One region of the Streptomyces sp. NPDC002309 genome, then DNA from elsewhere that is predicted to be linked to it. Evidence: riboswitches for the same ligand, from Rfam matches in the RefSeq annotation. Region 1 holds a riboswitch; the other holds the start of a gene.
What was found. A riboswitch is a leader RNA that binds a small molecule or an ion and turns the genes downstream of it on or off. The one in region 1 is predicted to bind S-adenosylmethionine.
Positions count from the first base shown of each region.

Region 2: linked by a shared signal. The riboswitch ahead of ACWCPM_RS25595 (aminotransferase class V-fold PLP-dependent enzyme) and the one ahead of thrC (threonine synthase) in region 1 are both predicted to bind S-adenosylmethionine.

Region 1 covers NZ_JBSFCI010000026.1:77,644-85,971, forward strand. Annotated here, with positions in the region: gene ACWCPM_RS22315 (cold-shock protein) at 138-341, opposite strand; gene ACWCPM_RS22320 (MoaD/ThiS family protein) at 796-1,071, opposite strand; gene thrC (threonine synthase) at 1,133-2,422, opposite strand; SAM riboswitch class I at 2,441-2,596, opposite strand; gene ACWCPM_RS22330 (glucosyl-3-phosphoglycerate synthase) at 2,760-3,704, shown strand; gene ACWCPM_RS22335 (alpha,alpha-trehalose-phosphate synthase (UDP-forming)) at 3,788-5,188, shown strand; gene otsB (trehalose-phosphatase) at 5,202-6,062, opposite strand; gene ACWCPM_RS22345 (DUF3263 domain-containing protein) at 6,094-6,327, opposite strand; gene ACWCPM_RS22350 (extracellular solute-binding protein) at 6,363-7,607, opposite strand; gene ACWCPM_RS22355 (ROK family protein) at 7,755-8,328, shown strand, end outside.
Region 2 covers NZ_JBSFCI010000033.1:48,530-56,857, reverse strand. Annotated here, with positions in the region: gene qcrB (cytochrome bc1 complex cytochrome b subunit) at 1-339, shown strand, start outside; gene trpD (anthranilate phosphoribosyltransferase) at 477-1,541, shown strand; SAM riboswitch class IV at 1,625-1,741, shown strand; gene ACWCPM_RS25595 (aminotransferase class V-fold PLP-dependent enzyme) at 2,078-3,439, shown strand; gene ACWCPM_RS25590 (serine/threonine-protein kinase) at 3,507-5,639, shown strand; gene ACWCPM_RS25585 (Lrp/AsnC family transcriptional regulator) at 5,645-5,926, opposite strand; gene ACWCPM_RS25580 (rhomboid family intramembrane serine protease) at 5,923-6,657, opposite strand; gene ACWCPM_RS25575 (hypothetical protein) at 6,831-7,070, shown strand; gene ACWCPM_RS25570 (NYN domain-containing protein) at 7,106-8,328, shown strand, end outside.

The DNA.
Region 1 (8,328 bases):
GCGCCGCCCGCGCACCCGCCCCGAGGCCACGACCGCCCTCGGTCACGACCGCCCTCGGCCGCGCACGCCGAAGGGCCCGCACCCCCAGGGGAGGCGCGGGCCCTTCGAACAGAAACGTCACATACGGTGGTCGCGCGCTAAGCGCTGAGGCGAACCATGTCGGCCTGCGGGCCCTTCTGGCCCTGCGAGATCTCGAACTCGACCCGCTGGCCCTCTTCGAGGGTCCGGTAGCCGTCCATCTGGATCGCACTGTAGTGGACGAAGACGTCCGCACCACCGTCGACCGCGATGAAGCCGTACCCCTTCTCCGCGTTGAACCATTTGACGGTGCCCTGAGCCATGCCTAACTCCCCTATTACTGGCCCTTGCACAGATCCACACTTCGCGGATCCGGGTCAGACCTCGCCCACCATTCGCTGTGAGGGGCGTGCGCCGGAACGCGTCGACCGCGGCTGAATGTATCTGTCCAACTGCCGTCTGCAACAGGTCAATCGGACGAGAAATCTGGGCGCCGACGGTCGGTTATTTATGGAGAATTCAGCCGGATTCAGGGCAAGTCGGGCTCCATAAAAGGAGTGAAAGACGCAAAAGAGCCACACACTTTGGCTACTTCTCATCGCATCGGAGCCGGAACTCATATGCGTCCGGCATGCGGTGCCGCGACGCGTTCCCCAACTCTACCGCGCTCAACCACATTGAATTGCCCCCTCCGCTTCTCTCACGGAGGGGGCAATTGCGTGAACACCGAGTAATTGGTGTTACTCAGGGTAAGGCGCGCTCGGTCCGGCGGGCGGTTCAGCCGCCGGCGACCGCCGGGATGATGGACACCCCGGCGCCCTCCGGAGTGGCCGTCTCCAGGCCCTTCTCGAAGCGGACGTCGTCGTCGTCGACGTAGACGTTGACGAACCGCCGCAGCTTGCCCTGGTCGTCCAGGACCCGGGCGGCGATTCCCGTGTGGTTCTTCTCCAGATCGGCGATGACCTCACCGAGGTTCGCCCCCTCGGCGGAGACCTCGGCCCGGCCGCCGGTGTAGGTGCGCAGGATGGTCGGGATGCGGACGGTGACGCTCACGTGGAAACCTCCGGTGGAATGACGGAGCCAGGGCCGCGGGGTCGGCCCCCGGCACGACGGTTCAGACGAGACCGGCCTCGTGGAACGACTCCAGGCTGGGCCGGATGGTGGCCGTCAGACCCGTACCCGCCACCGCGTCCAACGTCTTCAGACCGTCACCGGTGTTCAGCACGACGGTCGTCAGCGACGGGTCCAGCAGGCCGAGTTCGACCAGCTTGCGCGTGACGCCGACGGTCACGCCGCCCGCCGTCTCCGCGAAGATCCCCTCGGTCCGCGCGAGCAGCAGAATCGCGTCCACGATCTGCTCGTCCGTCACGTCCTCGACGACACCGCAGGTGCGCCGTGTGATGTCCAGCACGTACGGCCCGTCGGCCGGGTTGCCGATGGCCAGCGACTTGGCGATGGTGTCCGGCTTCTGCGGCCGGACGACGTCGTGCCCCGACTTGAACGCGGTCGACACCGGCGAGCAGCCCTCGGCCTGCGCCCCGAAGATCTTGTACGGCCGGTCCTCGACCAGCCCGAGCCCGATCAGCTCCCGCAGTCCCTTGTCGATCTTCGTGAGCTGGGAGCCCGAGGCGATCGGCACCACGATCTGGTCGGGCAGCCGCCAGCCGAGCTGCTCGCAGATCTCGTACGCCAGGGTCTTGGACCCCTCCGCGTAGTACGGCCGCAGGTTGACGTTGACGAAGCCCCAGCCCTCGCCGGCCGGGTCGCCGATCAGCTCGGAGCAGAAGCGGTTCACGTCGTCGTAGTTGCCCTCGATGCCGACGAGTTCGCCGCCGTAGACCGCGGCCATGACGACCTTGCCCTGCTCCAGGTCGTGCGGGATGAACACGCAGGAACGCAGGCCCGCACGAGCGGCGGCGGCGCCGACGGCGCCCGCGAGGTTGCCGGTGGAGGAGCACGAGAGGGTGGTGAAGCCGAAGGCCCGCGCGGCCTCCAGCGCCTGGGCGACCACCCGGTCCTTGAAGGAGTGGGTGGGGTTGCCGGAGTCGTCCTTGACGAACAGCCTGCCGGGCTCGACGCCGAGTTCGGCGGCGAGGCGGTCGGCCCGGACCAGCGGGGTCCAGCCGGGGTTCAGGTTCGGCTTGCCGGCCACGTCGGCGGGGACGGGCAGCAGCGGCGCGTAACGCCAGATGTTCGCCGGGCCCGCCTCGATGCGCTTGCGGAGTTCCTCGGCGTCGTACCCGGAGAAGTCGTATGCGATCTCCAGCGGGCCGAAACACTCCTCGCACGCGAAGAGGGGGCCGAGGGGGACACGGTGGCCGCATTCGCGGCAGGAGAGCGCCGTGGCGGGACCGAGATCGACGATGGGATTGCCGGTGCTGCTCTCGACAGTCTGCACAGCCATGTCAGGCGAGGCCCTTTCTCCTCATCTTCCTCACGACGCATCTCGCCGTGAGACGGATTTGGCACCTTCCCTAGCCGGGAGCCTCGCGGAGCGATCGAAAGCGATCTACGAGTGCCGACTGGAGGGTTGCCGGGGCTTCAACGGGCCGTTTCCCTCTGCCCCTCTGGATGAGCTGTATGTGGTTGTGGTGCGGGCCGGCGACCCCCGACATGCGATGGTCACCAGCGTTGTCCAAGACTGTAACCGAAGGCCAGGACAGTTGAGATAGTCGTCCGAACCGCGAGATGGATCACGGAACGCGTCCGCTCGCCGACAGAACGCGAAGGAGCACCGGACTGTGCTGGAGGAAGTCGAGCGCTGGCTGAGCACCCGCTCCTGGTCGCTGGCCGACCGTCCGCTCCACCAGATCCTGGCCGCGAAACGCGGCACGGGCCAGTCGGTCAGCGTCGTGCTGCCCGCGCTGAACGAGGAGGAGACCGTCGGCGACATCGTCGCCGCGATCCGGCACGACCTCATGGAGCGGGTCCCGCTGGTCGACGAGATCGTCGTGGTCGACTCCGGCTCGACCGACCGCACCTCCGAGGTGGCCGCCGCGGCGGGCGCCCGGGTGGCGCACCGCGACGCGATACTCGCGCGCGTCCCGCCCGTCCCCGGCAAGGGCGAGGTGCTGTGGCGCTCGCTGCTCGTCACCCGCGGGGACATCGTCTGCTTCATCGACGCGGACCTGAGGGAGTTCTCCTCGGACTTCGTCACGGGCATCGTCGGCCCGCTGCTCACCGACCCGGACATCGCCCTCGTGAAGGGGATGTACGACCGTCCCCTGGGCGGCGAGGCCGGGCAGGGCGGCCGGGTGACGGAGCTGATGGCCCGCCCGCTGCTGAACCTGCACTGGCCGCAGCTGGCCGGCTTCGTCCAGCCGCTCGGCGGCGAGTACGCGGCCCGGCGCTCGCTGCTGGAGCAGCTGCCGTTCCCGGTGGGGTACGGCGTGGAGCTGGGGATGCTGGTGGACTCCCTCCATCTGGTCGGGCTCGACGCCCTCGCCCAGGTGGACGTCGGGGTGCGCAAGCACCGGCACCAGGACGGGCAGGCGCTGGGCCGGATGGCGGCGGCGATCTACCGCACGGCCCAGCTGCGGCTGGCCCGCGGCCACCTGGTCCGGCCCTCCCTCACCCAGTTCGAAAGGGTCGAGGACGGGTTCGAGCCGCGGACGTACTCCGTGGACACGGAGGAGCGCCCGCCGATGGTGGAGATCGCGGAGTACGCCGCCCGGAAAGTGGCCTGACCGCGGGATACAGCTGTATACGGTCACGTTTCGGGCTCGAACCGTACGTTTGAGCGGATCAGGAGAGGGCTAGGTTGACGCGTATGGCTTCGACGTACGGTCCCGCGCAAGTACTGGTCGCCTCCAACCGGGGCCCGGTCTCGTACGAGGTGCGTGACGACGGCTCGCTGCACGCCAGACGCGGCGGCGGCGGCCTCGTCTCCGGCCTCTCGGCGATCGGCCCGGACGCTGGCGCGCTGTGGGTGTGCTCCGCCCTCGGCGACGGCGACCGCGAGGCGGTGCGGCGCGGCGTAGGGGAGTCCGGCGTGCGGATGCTGGACATCGCGGCCGCGGTGCACGCCGACGCCTACAACGGCATCGCCAACTCCGTGCTGTGGTTCGTGCACCACATGCTGTACCAGACGCCGCTGGAGCCGGTCTTCGACGCGGAGTTCCGGCGGCAGTGGGCCTCGTACGAGGCGTACAACAGGTCGTTCGCCGAGGCGCTCGCCGAGGAGGCCGCCGAAGGCGCCGCGGTGCTGGTGCAGGACTACCACCTGACGCTGGTGCCGGGGATGCTGCGCGAGCTGCGGCCGGACGTGCGGATCAGCCACTTCTCGCACACGCCGTGGGCACCGCCCGAGTACTTCCGGATGCTGCCCGACGACATCGCCGGGCAGGTCCTGCGCGGCATGCTGGGCGCGGACCGGCTCGGCTTCCTCACCCGGCGGTGGGCGGACGCCTTCACGGCGTGCTGCGAGGCGTCCGCCGGCGGGCTCGGGGGCACCCGGGTCGGCGTGCACGGGCTCGGGGCCGACGCCGACTTCCTGCGCGAGCGCGCGCACCGGGCCGACGTCGAGGAGCGGATGAGCGCGCTGCGCACGGAGATCGGCGAGGGCCGCAGGACGATCGTCCGTGTCGACCGGACCGAGCTGTCCAAGAACATCGTGCGCGGCCTGCTGGCCTACCGGCAGCTCCTGGACGACCGCCCCGAGTGGCGCGAACGGGTGGTCCATGTCGCCTTCGCCTACCCCTCGCGGCAGGACCTCGCCGTCTACCGCGACTACACGGCCGAGGTGCGGCGGGTGGCCGACGAGATCAACGAGCGGTACGGGACGCCGGGCTGGACGCCGGTCTTGCTGCACGTGAAGGACGACTTCGCCCGTTCGCTGGCCGCCTACCGGCTCGCGGACGTGGCGCTGGTGAACCCGATCCGCGACGGCATGAACCTGGTCGCCAAGGAGGTGCCGGTCGTCTCCGACGAGGGGTGCGCGCTGGTCCTGTCCCGGGAGGCGGGGGCCTTCGAGGAGCTGGGCGAGGACGCGATCGAGGTGAACCCGTACGACGTCACCGGCACGGCCCGCGCGCTCCACGAGGCGCTGACGATGGGCCCGGCCGAGCGCACCGAGCGGGCCAAACGGCTCGCGGCGACCGCCACGGCGCTCCCCCCGTCCCAGTGGTTCCTCGACCAGCTCCAGGCCCTGCGGGACGGGCCGGGAGCCTGAGCGGCCGGCACGGTCACGTCTCCAGATGGGCCGCGAGTCCCGCGAGGAGTTCCACCACGCCCTCCGGGCCCGCGACCACCAGGTCGGCGCGCTCCCGCAGCTCGGTCACCTCGTCGCTGCCGCTGCACACCAGCAGCCCCGGGGTGCCCTCGGAGCGCAGCGCGTCGACCGCCGCGTACGCGGGGAGGTCGCCGAGGTCGTCCCCGGCGTAGAGGACGGATCCGGCGCCCAGTGCACGGACGTGGTCGAGCAGGGCCGCGCCCTTGTCCATGCCGGGCGGGCGCAGTTCCAGGACCATGCGGCCGGGCTCGACGATCAGGCCGTGCCGGGCGGCGAGGTCCGTCAGCGGAGCGCGCAGTGCCTCGAACGCGGCCTGCGGGTCGTCGGCGCGGCGCGTGTGGACGGCGATCGCGCGGCCCTTGTCCTCGGTCCAGGTGCCCGGCCCGGCGGCGGAGCGGTCGAGCAGTGCGGGCAGTTCGTCACGGACGGCGGCGACACCGGGGTGCGGGGCGTGGGCGCGGACCTCGCCGCTCACCGCGTCCCAGCGCTCGGCGCCGTAGTGGCCGAGGACGACGAGGTGCTCGAGACCGGCGACGCCCGCGAAGCCGCCGTGGCGGACGGCGACGTCGGCCGGGCGGCCGGTGATCACCGCCACCGCCGCCACCTTCGGGGCGAGGGCGGCGAGCGCGGGCACGGCGCCCGGGTGGGCGCGGGCCTGCTCGGGGTCGGGCACGATCGGGGCGAGGGTCCCGTCGAAGTCGAGCGCGATCACCGCCTTGCCGGGCCGCGCGAGGATCGCGTCGAGCCCGGCCCGCCCCGCGGGGGTGACGGGCGTCGGGAGAGTCTTGCCGGTCTCGGTCTCGTGGCTGCCCATACGGCGACCCTACCGACCCGGACGAGAGGCCTCAGCGCTCCGCCCGGCGGCGGTCGCGTATCCGCCGCAGCCTGTTGACCGTCACCGGGTCGTGCGCCGGCGCGCGGGGGTCGTCGAGCAGGGCGTTGAGCAGCTGGTAGTAGCGGACGGGGGCCAGGCCGAGCTCCTCGCGGATCGCGCGCTCCTTGGCGCCGGGGCCCGGGAAGCCCCGGCGCTCCAGGGCGAGGATGTCCTGTTCCCGACGCGCGAGCTGCTCCTGGTCCATGACCCGCACGGTAGCCGCCCCCACCGACAGCGGCGCTACCCCGCCGCCGCCGCCGAGCTCTCCGCCGTCGTCGCCGACGACTGCAGTCGGCCCAGGAACGCCGCCGGGCTGCCGCCCGGGGTCACGGCGGAGCCGATCCCCTTCTTGACCTCGGCGCTGATCGAGGCCCAGGACGTCTTGCCCACGGGGTAGCTCTCGGCGCGGGCCAGTTCGTCGAGGAAGGGCTTCAGGTCCCGGTCCTGCGCCGCCCCGCCCATCGCGTCGGAGGCCGGGTTGGTCACCGGCAGCAGGTCGTACCGGCGGGAGAAGTCGACGACGTTCCGCTCGCTGTAGACGAAGTCGAGGAAGTCACCGACCTGCTCCTTGTGGCCGTTCCGCTTGAAGGCGAGCATCCAGTCGGCGACGCCCATGGTCGCCTTGGACGCGCCCTCCACGCCGGGCAGCGGCACCATGCCGTACTTCACACCCCGCTTGTCGGCCATCTTCATCAGGGACGGATGGCCGTTCAGCATGCCGACCTCGCCCTCGGCGAAGGCCGCGAAGGCGGCGGCGCGGTCCAGCTCGCCGGGGGCGACCGGGCCGGTGAGCTTCTCGCCGACCAGTTCGTCGCGCAGCCAGGTGAAGGTCGCGACGTTCTCCGCGGAGTCGATGGTGTAACCGCCGACCGGGTCGGTGTAGCCGCCGCCCCCGCTGAGCATCCACAGCATGGTCTCGGCCTGCGCCTCCTCCGAGCCGAGCGGCAGCGCGTACGGGTACTTCACGCCGTCCGCCTTCAGCGCCTCGGCGGCCTCGGCCAGCTCCTCCCAGGTGGTCGGCGGGGTGAGGCCGGCCTCCTCGAAGAGCTCCTCGTTGTAGAAGAGCAGCCGCGTGGAGGCGGCGAACGGCATGCCGTACTGCACCCCGTTGACCTGTCCGGCCCCCGCGAAGGCGGAGGAGAAGCCGGCCTGGACGGGTATGGAGAGCAGATCGTCCGCGGTGTAGAGCAGATCGTCGGCCGCGTAGTCGGCGTACGCCCCGATCTGCGCCATGTCGGGCGCCTTCCCGGCGTCGACCATCTCCTTGACCTCGCGGTCGACGTCGCTCCAGGAGTACACGCTGACCTCGACCTGTACGCCGGGATGGCCGGCCTCGTAGGCGTCGGCCAGTTTCGCCCAGTACTTCTCGGAGCTGTTCGCCGCGCTGTCGCCGTAGTCCGCGGCGACGAGTCTCAGCGTGACGTCGTCGGAACCCCCGGTGAGGCCGCAGCCACCCAGAACCGCCGTCATGCCCAGTGCGGACATCACCGCGATCATTCCTTTTCTGCCCCGCCGATGCACGCTGTAGCCGCCCTGTCCATACGTCGTTCATGTCGTCCGAATTACGGATCAAGGTCTACACCACGCGAGTGGACTAGACCTCTTCCGGGTGCACGGGCCACACTGTCCCCCGTGAGACACGTCATCGCCCTCGATGTGGGCGGCACCGGGATGAAGGCCGCACTGGTCGGGGCGGACGGCACCCTCCTGCACCGGGCACGCCGCGCCACCGGCCGCGACCGCGGGCCGGAGGCGGTCGTCGACGGCATCCTCGACTTCGCCGCGGAGCTCCACGCGTACGGCGAGGGGAACCTCGGCGGCGCCGCCGAGGCCGCCGGGGTCGCCGTGCCCGGCATCGTCGACGAACAGCGCGGCATCGCCGCCTACGCGGCCAACCTCGGCTGGCGGGACGTACCCCTGCGCGGCCTGCTCACCGAGCGGCTCGGCGGCCTCCCGGTCGCCCTCGGCCACGACGTGCGCACCGGCGGCCTCGCCGAGGGCCGGATCGGCGCGGGCCGGGGCGCCGACCGCTTCCTGTTCGTGGCGCTCGGCACCGGCATAGCGGGCGCCATCGGCATCGACGGCCGGGTGGAGTCGGGCGCGCACGGCTTCGCGGGCGAGATCGGCCATGTCGTCGTACGCCCCGGCGGCACCCCCTGTCCCTGCGGCCAGCACGGCTGCCTGGAGCGCTACGCGTCGGCGTCGG
Region 2 (8,328 bases), on a different contig from region 1:
ATCACCAAGCGGATCTGCCTCGGCCTGCAGCGCAGGGACCGGGACAAGGTGCTGCACGGCCGGGAGACCGGCACCATCAAGCGCCTGCCGCACGGTGAGTTCATCGAGGTCCACGAGCCGCTCAGCCAGGAGGCTCTGTACACGCTCACGGCACACGAGCAGTACAAGCCGGCCGAGATCGGCCCGGCGGTCGACGAGAACGGTGTCGAGCGCAAGGTGACGGGTGCCGAGAAGCTGCGCGCCAAGCTCAGCGACTCGTACTACGGCGAGGACGCCCAGATCCCCAAGCCCACCGTCGATGAGTACAAGGAGATCACGAGCGGCCACGGCCACCACTGATCGCTGCACTCGCCACGCCACGGCGAAGGGCCCCGTCCGGTGTTCGGGCGGGGCCCTTCGCCGTGCCCGGGGCTGGATAGGGTGGACCCAGTTCGAGACACGTGTCCCGTACGACGGGACTGGACCAGGAGCGGCTTATGAGCGCTGTGACCCCCGCCGGCGGCGACACCGCGGCGGGCCGCTCCTGGCCCGCCCTGCTGAACGGCCTCCTGGACGGCCGTGACCTGGGTGCGGACGACACCGCGTGGGCGATGGACCTGATCATGCGGGGCGAGGCGACGGACGCGCAGATCGCCGGGTTCGCGGTGGCGCTGCGGGCCAAGGGCGAGACCGTCGAGGAGATCAGCGGGCTCGTGCGCACGATGTACGAGCACGCGAACGTGATCGAGGTGCCGGGCGAGACGGTCGACATCGTCGGCACCGGTGGCGACGGCGCGAAGACGGTGAACATCTCCACCATGTCGGCGATCGTCGTCGCCGGCACGGGCGCGAAGGTCGTCAAGCACGGCAACCGGGCGGCGTCCTCCGCCTCCGGGGCCTCCGACGTGCTGGAGAAGCTGGGCGTCAATCTGCAACTGACGCCGCAGCGGGTCGCCGAGGTCGCCGAGGAGGCGGGGATCACCTTCTGCTTCGCGGTGAAGTTCCATCCGGCGCTGCGTCATGTGGCGGCGGCGCGCGGACAGTTGGGCATCCGGACGACCTTCAACTTCCTGGGCCCGCTGACCAACCCGGCCAAGGTCAAGGCGCAGGCGGTGGGTGTCGCGGACCTCCGGATGGCGCCGATCGTCGCCGGTGTCTTCGCCGGGCGCGGCAACTCCTCGCTGGTCTTCCGCGGCGACGACGGCCTCGACGAGCTGACGACGACGTCGACCTCCCGGGTCTGGGTCGTGCGCGACGGCTCGGTGACCGAGGACGCCTTCGACCCGCGCGAGGTCGGCATCGACCTGGTGCCGGTGGAGGCGCTGCGCGGCGCGGACGCCTCGTACAACGCCGAGGTCGCCCGCCGGCTGCTGGACGGCGAGCCGGGGCCCGTGAGGGACGCGGTGCTGCTGAACGCGGCGGCGGCGCTGGTCGCCCTGGAGCCGGGCGGCGGCACGCTGGCCGAGCGGATCCGCGCCGGGATGGCGAAGGCGGCGGAGGCGATCGACTCGGGTGCCGCCAGGCGGGTGCTGGACCGCTGGGTCACGGTGAGCAACGCCTGACGCCGTGTGCGTCGGCGCGGGGCGCGGTCCAGCATCCGGACCGCCCTTGCGCGCCGAAGATCATGTGGCAGGATGCTGTACCAGGTCATGAGTGACAGCTGAAAGGCCCCGGCCGGCTGTCCGGCAACCCTCCGTCCGTGGCGGGGTGCCCCGGGTGAGGACCAGGTCGTGGGCAGCAAGGCCCACGACAAGCGCGGACCCCTCGCGTCACCAGGGGTCCTGGTCGTCGAGGGAGCCTTCCGTGAGCAAGCGAATGTCGTAGGGCGTGTTTCGGAAGTCCCTTCTGCCCCGCGAAGCCCGGCACGCACTCTCGCCGCACCGGACGAAATGCCGAGTACGCCCAGTACGAGGCATTCCGTCCGGCACGCCGAGCGCACGCACCGGACGCCGCGGGGCCGCCCTTCGGGCGACGAAGGCACTTCCGAAACACGCCCTGGGGCCGCAGAGCCCCGCCTCCGCATCCCCCTTTTCCCCATCGCCGCGCTCGAGCGTGCCGCTCGCGTGGTGGTGTCCCTCCGTCTCACGGGAGTGCACCCATGTCCGTCTCCACCCCTGCCGCCGGCCTGTCCGTCCGTGCCCCGCTGCCCGTGCTGGGCCTGGACGTCACCGTCCCGCTCGTGACCGGCGGCGAGGTCACCTACGCGGCCCTCGACTACGCCGCCAGCGCCCCCGCCCTCCAGCGCGTCTGGGACGACGTCGCCGCGTACGCGCCGTACTACGGCAGCGTCCACCGCGGTGCCGGCTACCTCTCCCAGCTCTCCACCGACCTGTTCGAGAACGCCCGCGCGACCGTCGCCGAGTTCCTCGACTGCCGTGACGACGACCAGGTGATCTTCACGCGGGCCACCACCGACTCGCTGAACCTGCTCGCCGGCGCCCTCCCCGCCGGCTGCCAGGTCTTCGTCTTCGAGACCGAGCACCACGCCGCGCTGCTGCCCTGGCGAAACGCCGACGTCACCTGCCTCGAGGCCCCGCGCAGCCCCCGGCAGGCGGTGCGGACCCTGGAGCGCGCGCTGGCCACCCGCGAGTCCCACCGCCCGGCCCTGGTCTGCGTCACCGGCGCCTCCAACGTCACCGGCGAGCTGTGGCCCGTGCGGGAACTGGCCGAGGCCGCGCACGCGCACGGCGCCCGGATCGTGCTGGACGCCGCCCAGCTCGCGCCCCACCGCCCGGTCTCCGTGCGGGAGCTGGACGTCGACTGGGTCGCCTTCTCCGGGCACAAGCTGTACGCCCCGTTCGGCTCCGGCGTGCTCGCCGGCCGCGCCGACTGGCTGCGCGAGGCCGAGCCGTACCTCGCGGGCGGCGGCGCGAGCCGCACCGTCGCCCGGCGCGCCGACGGCGGCGTCGACGTGGAGTGGCACGACAGCGCCGCCCGGCACGAGGCGGGCTCCCCGAACGTCATCGGCGCCCACGCCCTCGCGTCGGCCTGCAAGGCGCTCACCGAGGCCGGCCACGACACCCTGGTCGCCCGGGAGCAGCGTCTGATCCGCACGGTCCGGGACGGCCTCGCCGGGATTCCCGGGGTCCGGATCCTGTCCCTGTTCGGCGACGACGCCCCCCGCGTCGGGGTGCTCTCCTTCGTCGTCGAGGGCTGGAACAGCTCGCACTTCGCCGCCGCGCTGTCCGCCGAGTACGGCATCGGCGTCCGTGACGGGCTCTTCTGCGCGCACCCCCTGGTGCGTACGCTGCTCGGCAGCGACCCGCAGACCCAGGGCGCGTGCGGCGCCCCCGAGGCGGCGCCCGGCGAGAAGTCGCTGAACGCCGTCCGGGTCAGCTTCGGCGCGGGGACGCCGGACGAGCACGTCGAGCGGTTCGTCGGGGCGGTGCGGGAACTGGTCCGGGACGGCGCGAAGTGGAACTACCGCACGGTGGAAGGGCGTTGCGTCCCCGCCGTGTGATCCGCCGTCGCGCCCCCGGCGTATACGCTCCCCTCGGCAGCCGTACGCGGGACAGGGGGAGCACAGGGTGCAGGCGCTGCGGGACACGGATCCTCGGCGGATCGGGCCCTACGAGGTCCGGGGCAGACTCGGCGCCGGCGGCATGGGCGAGGTCTATCTCGCCGAGGCCCGGGACGGAGTACGGCTGGCGGTGAAGGTGGTGCGGGCCGAGCACGCGCAGGACCGCACCTTCCGGGCCCGGTTCCGGCAGGAGGTGCGGGCCGCGCAGACGGTCGGCGGGACGGGGACCTACACCGCGCGGGTCGTCGACGCCGACACGGAGGCCGAACGGCCCTGGATGGCGACGGAGTTCGTCGACGGGCCGAACCTGCGGGACGCCGTGCTGGACCACGGGGCGCTCCCCGCGCAGGCCGTGCTGCTGCTCGCGGCCGCGCTGGGCGAGGCGCTCGCCGCGATCCACGCCAAGGGGATGGTGCACCGCGACCTCAAGCCGTCCAACATCCTGCTGGCCCCCGACGGTCCGCGCGTCATCGACTTCGGCATCGTCCGGGCACTGGAGGCGACCGCGCTGACCCGGACCGGGGCCATCGTCGGGTCGGTCGGATACGTCGCCCCGGAGCAGGTCCGCAACGGCGGGCAGGTCGGGCCGGCCAGCGACGTCTTCGCCCTGGGCGCGGTGCTGGCGTACGCGTCCGGCGGCCGGGAGCCGTTCGGCGAGGGGCAGGACCCGGTGGTCCTGCTGCGCATCCTGACCGGTGACGTCGACCTCGCGGCGGTGCCGCAGGACGTGCGGCCGCTGGTGGAGTCCTGTCTGTCCGAGGACCCGGCCGCACGGCCCGCGCCCGCCCAGGTGGTCGAGGCGACCGGGCACACCGCGCAGTCCCTGCGCGCCGGGCTGCGGCGCGGCTGGCACACCGGCGCCGCCCCGCCCGGGCCGGCCGACGGGGCCGAGCGCTGGCTCCCCGAGCGGGACTCGGGGGAGCGGGCGAGCGGCGTGGAGTACGCGGCGCCGATGACCGTCACCGACGCTCCCACGCCCGCGCCGCCGTCGCGGCGCCGGTTGCTGAGGGGCCTCACGGGCGGTGCGACGGCCGCGGTGACGGCTGGGACGGGGGCGTGGCTGTGGCTGCGGGCGCAGGACGGTGGCGGCGGCCCGACGGGCGGCCCCGGTCCCGGTGCGGCCGTCCCGCGCACGGGCTGGGAGTACCGGGTCCAAGGGCTCGGCGGCCACCGGGGGCCCTGTGCCGCGCCGGCACCGCGCGGTGACCGGCTGTACGTGGGAGGCGCCGACGGCGCGCTGCACGCCGTCGGGCTGGACGGCACGGGCGTGTGGGACACCGATCTGGGCGGGGTGGTCATGTCCCCGCTGGCCACGGCGGAGGGTGTGTACTGCCTGCTGGCCGACGCCACCGACGGCGGTGCCGAGGCCACCGCGGTGTGCGCCGTGGGCCACGACGGCGAGGTCCGCTGGACCGAGGAGATCGAGGGCGGCAACGGGCAGTTCCCGGTGGCCGCGGGCGACCTGGTAGTCGTCGCGTACGGCGCGTCGGCCGAGGCGGGCGGGGTGCGCGCCTACGCCGCCGACGGGGCGGTGCGCTGGGACAGGGCGACCGGGGCGGCACCGACCGGCGACCCGACCTGGGCGGACGGCGTGGTGTACGTCGGCACGTTCGGGGACGAGGTGGAGGCCCTGGACGCCGGCAGCGGGCGGCGGCTGTGGGCGACGGAGGCGGGCTCCGACACCGGGCGGCCCATGGTGATCGGCGACCGGTTGCTGGTCGGGTCCGGCGGGGAGAAGTCGCTGCACGCCATCGGCCTGTCCGGCGAACAGCTGTGGCACGTGGGCAACGAGGACGTGTTCATCGGCCGGGACTTCACCTGTGTCGCGTTCGCCGGACTCGCGGTCATGTCCACCTCCTCCGAGCTGTCCGCCCTCGACCCGGCGGACGGCTCCGCGGTCTGGTCCTTTCCGCTGACCGGGAACAGCAGCCTCTACAGCGACCCCGTGGTCGCCGACGACACCGTCCACGTACGCCACGGCTCGATGCTCTTCGGCGTGGACCGCGAGGGCGGACAGCGGTGGGCGAAGCGGATCGAGGGCGGGGCGTCGGGCGGCACGCACAGCCCGGTCGTGGTCGGCGACCGCGCCTATGTGCCGACCGCGGACGGCATCACCGCGGTGCGGCTCGGCGCGCGGTAGGAACGCTAGCTGTCCAGCCCGATGGCGAACGCCGCCTCCAGGTCGTGCTGGGAGTAGGTCCGGAACGCCACGTGGGTGTCCGTGGCCTCCACGCCGGCGATCTTGCTGATGCTGCCGGGGATGACGTCCGCGAGGTTCTCGTGCCGGTTCACCCGCACCATGGCGATCAGGTCGTAGGTGCCGGTGACGGAGAAGACCTCGCTGACGGAGTCCAGCGCGGCGATCTGCTCGGCGATCTCGGGGATCCGGTCCACGCTGGTCTTGATCAGGACGATCGCGGTGATCACGGCTGGTTCTCTCCCTCAGGGGCCGGAGCAGGGGCGGCCTTCACTCTAGTCCCACGGCCGTACCGGGCCCACGCGTAGGCGAAGCCCAGGCCGAAGCCCACCAGGTGGGCCAGATAGGCCACCCCCGGACCGCTCGACGCCTGGCCCGCCGCGAACCACTGGAGGGCCACCCAGAAGGGCAGCACCACCCAGGCCGGGAAGCGCAGCGGGAGAAAGAACAGGAAGGGCAGCAGGCTGGTCACCCGGGCCCGGGGGAAGAGGAAGAGGAACGCGCCGAGGACCGCCGAGATCGCCCCCGACGCGCCGACCAGGGACTGCTCGGAGTCGGCGTTGGCCACCGCGTACCCCAGCAGCGCGAGGTAGCCGCAGCCGAGGTAGAAGAGGGTGAACTCGACGCGGCCCATCCGCTCCTCGGTCATCACGCCGAAGACGTAGAGGAAGAGCATGTTGCCGAGCAGGTGTACCCAGGTGCCGTGCACGAACAGGCCCGTGGCCGGGGTGAGGGCGGCCCGGGGGGAACCGTCGAACAGTTCTGCGGGCACCACTCCCCAGCGGCGGAAGTACGCGCGCTGCGCGGCGAGCAGCTCGTCGCCCAGGCCGTAGACCGGGTTCAGGCCCGAGGCGGGCCCGATCAGGAAGATCAGGCAGCACAGGGCGATCAGTGCGTACATCACCGGCGCCTGCCGTCGGTGGCCCGTCCCGCGGCCCGCCGTGCTCCAGAAGCTGATCATGGACACAGAGCATGACGTAAGTGGACGCAACCGTGCAGACCGCCTCGCCGCCCGGGAGGGGCGGGCGTCAAGGACCCGCCAGGCCGTAGGGTTACGAGCCACACGCTCCAGGGAAACTGGCGCGGCACGGAATCCAGGCATCACCGAAACTAGAAGGAAAGCGAACAGCCACGATGACGGTCCCCCTGCCGACGGACACCACGCGGTGGCGCTGCACCCTCTGCGGCAATCTGACCCGCTTCGACGTGACGCGCTCCTCGAAGGTCGTCGAGTACGTCCACCTCGACCTCGCCGGTGAGCCGAAGGTCGAGGAACGCGAGGTGGTCAGTGAGACCATCGAGTCGGTGCGGTGCCGGTGGTGCAACGCCGTGGATCAGGTGGAACTCGTGGACAGGCCGGGCGCCGACTCCTGACAGGGGCCGGCCCCGAAGGGGTAGTGGGGTGACGGATGGTGGAGACCGCAGGCGGGGGGCCGGGCGACGGCGCCGCTGAGGTGCTCGACCGCCCGCTGCCCGAAGGCGTGCGGCGCAAGGTCGTGCAGATCGTCTCCGACGGTTTCGGCGGGCTGACGATGGCCGAACTGCCCGCACAGCTGAGGCAGTACGCCCGTTTCGCACCGAATCGCCGGGCCAAGTTCGCCGGCAACGCGATGGCCGCGGCGCTGGAGACCGATCCGCTGTTCCGGCAGCGCATCGGGGAGAAGTTCCGCGAGGCCCAGCCCGAGCTGGCCGACGCGCTGGCCGCCGGTTCGCCGCCCCCGGCCGCGGACCCGCTGGACGTGGCCGCCGCCGCCTATGTGCTGCGTCCGGCCGACTGGGTCAAGCTGGTCGCGGCCGCGGGCGAGGAGGCCCAGCGGGCCGACGCCGAACGCGCCGACGAGGAGAGCCGCGCCGAACTGGAGCGGCTGCGCGCCGAGCTCGCCGCGGCCCGCGAGCACACCCGCGCCGAGACCGAGCGGCTGCGCTCCGACCTGGACAGCGCCCGTAAGGAAGCCGAATCGCTTCAGCGCAAGCTGCGCGCCGCGTTCAGCGACGTCAAGCGAGGCGAGGCGGCGCTGCGCAAGGCGCACGGCGAGATGGAGGCCGTGCGCGCGGAGGGGCACGCCCAGGTGTCGGCCGCCGAGAGCGAGACGCGGCGGCTCAAGGCCCGGCTCGGAGAGGTCGAGGCCGCCCTGGAGGCCACCCGGCGGGCCGCGCGCGAGGGTCGCAGCGTCGAGGACATGCGGGTGCGGCTGCTGCTCGACACCGTGCTCGACGCGGCGCAGGGACTGCGGCGGGAACTGGCGCTGCCCCCGGTGTCCGTACGCCCCGCCGAGACCGTGGACGCGGTCGAACCGGGACGGATGACCCCGAAGGACATCGCGGCGCGGGCGCTGTCCGACAGCGACCCCGCGGTCCTCGACCAGCTGCTCGCGCTGCCGCAGGTCCATCTGGTCGTCGACGGCTACAACGTCACCAAGACCGGTTATCCCCAAATGCCCCTGGAGAAGCAGCGGCTGCGGCTGCTCGGGCAGCTCTCGCAGCTCGCCGCCCAGTCCGGCGCCGAGGTGACCTGTGTCTTCGACGGTGCCGAACTGGCCGCGCCGGTGCTGCTGGCGCCGCCGCGCGGGGTGCGGGTGCTGTTCTCCAAGCCGGGTGTCACCGCCGACGAGCTGATCCGCCGGCTGGTGCG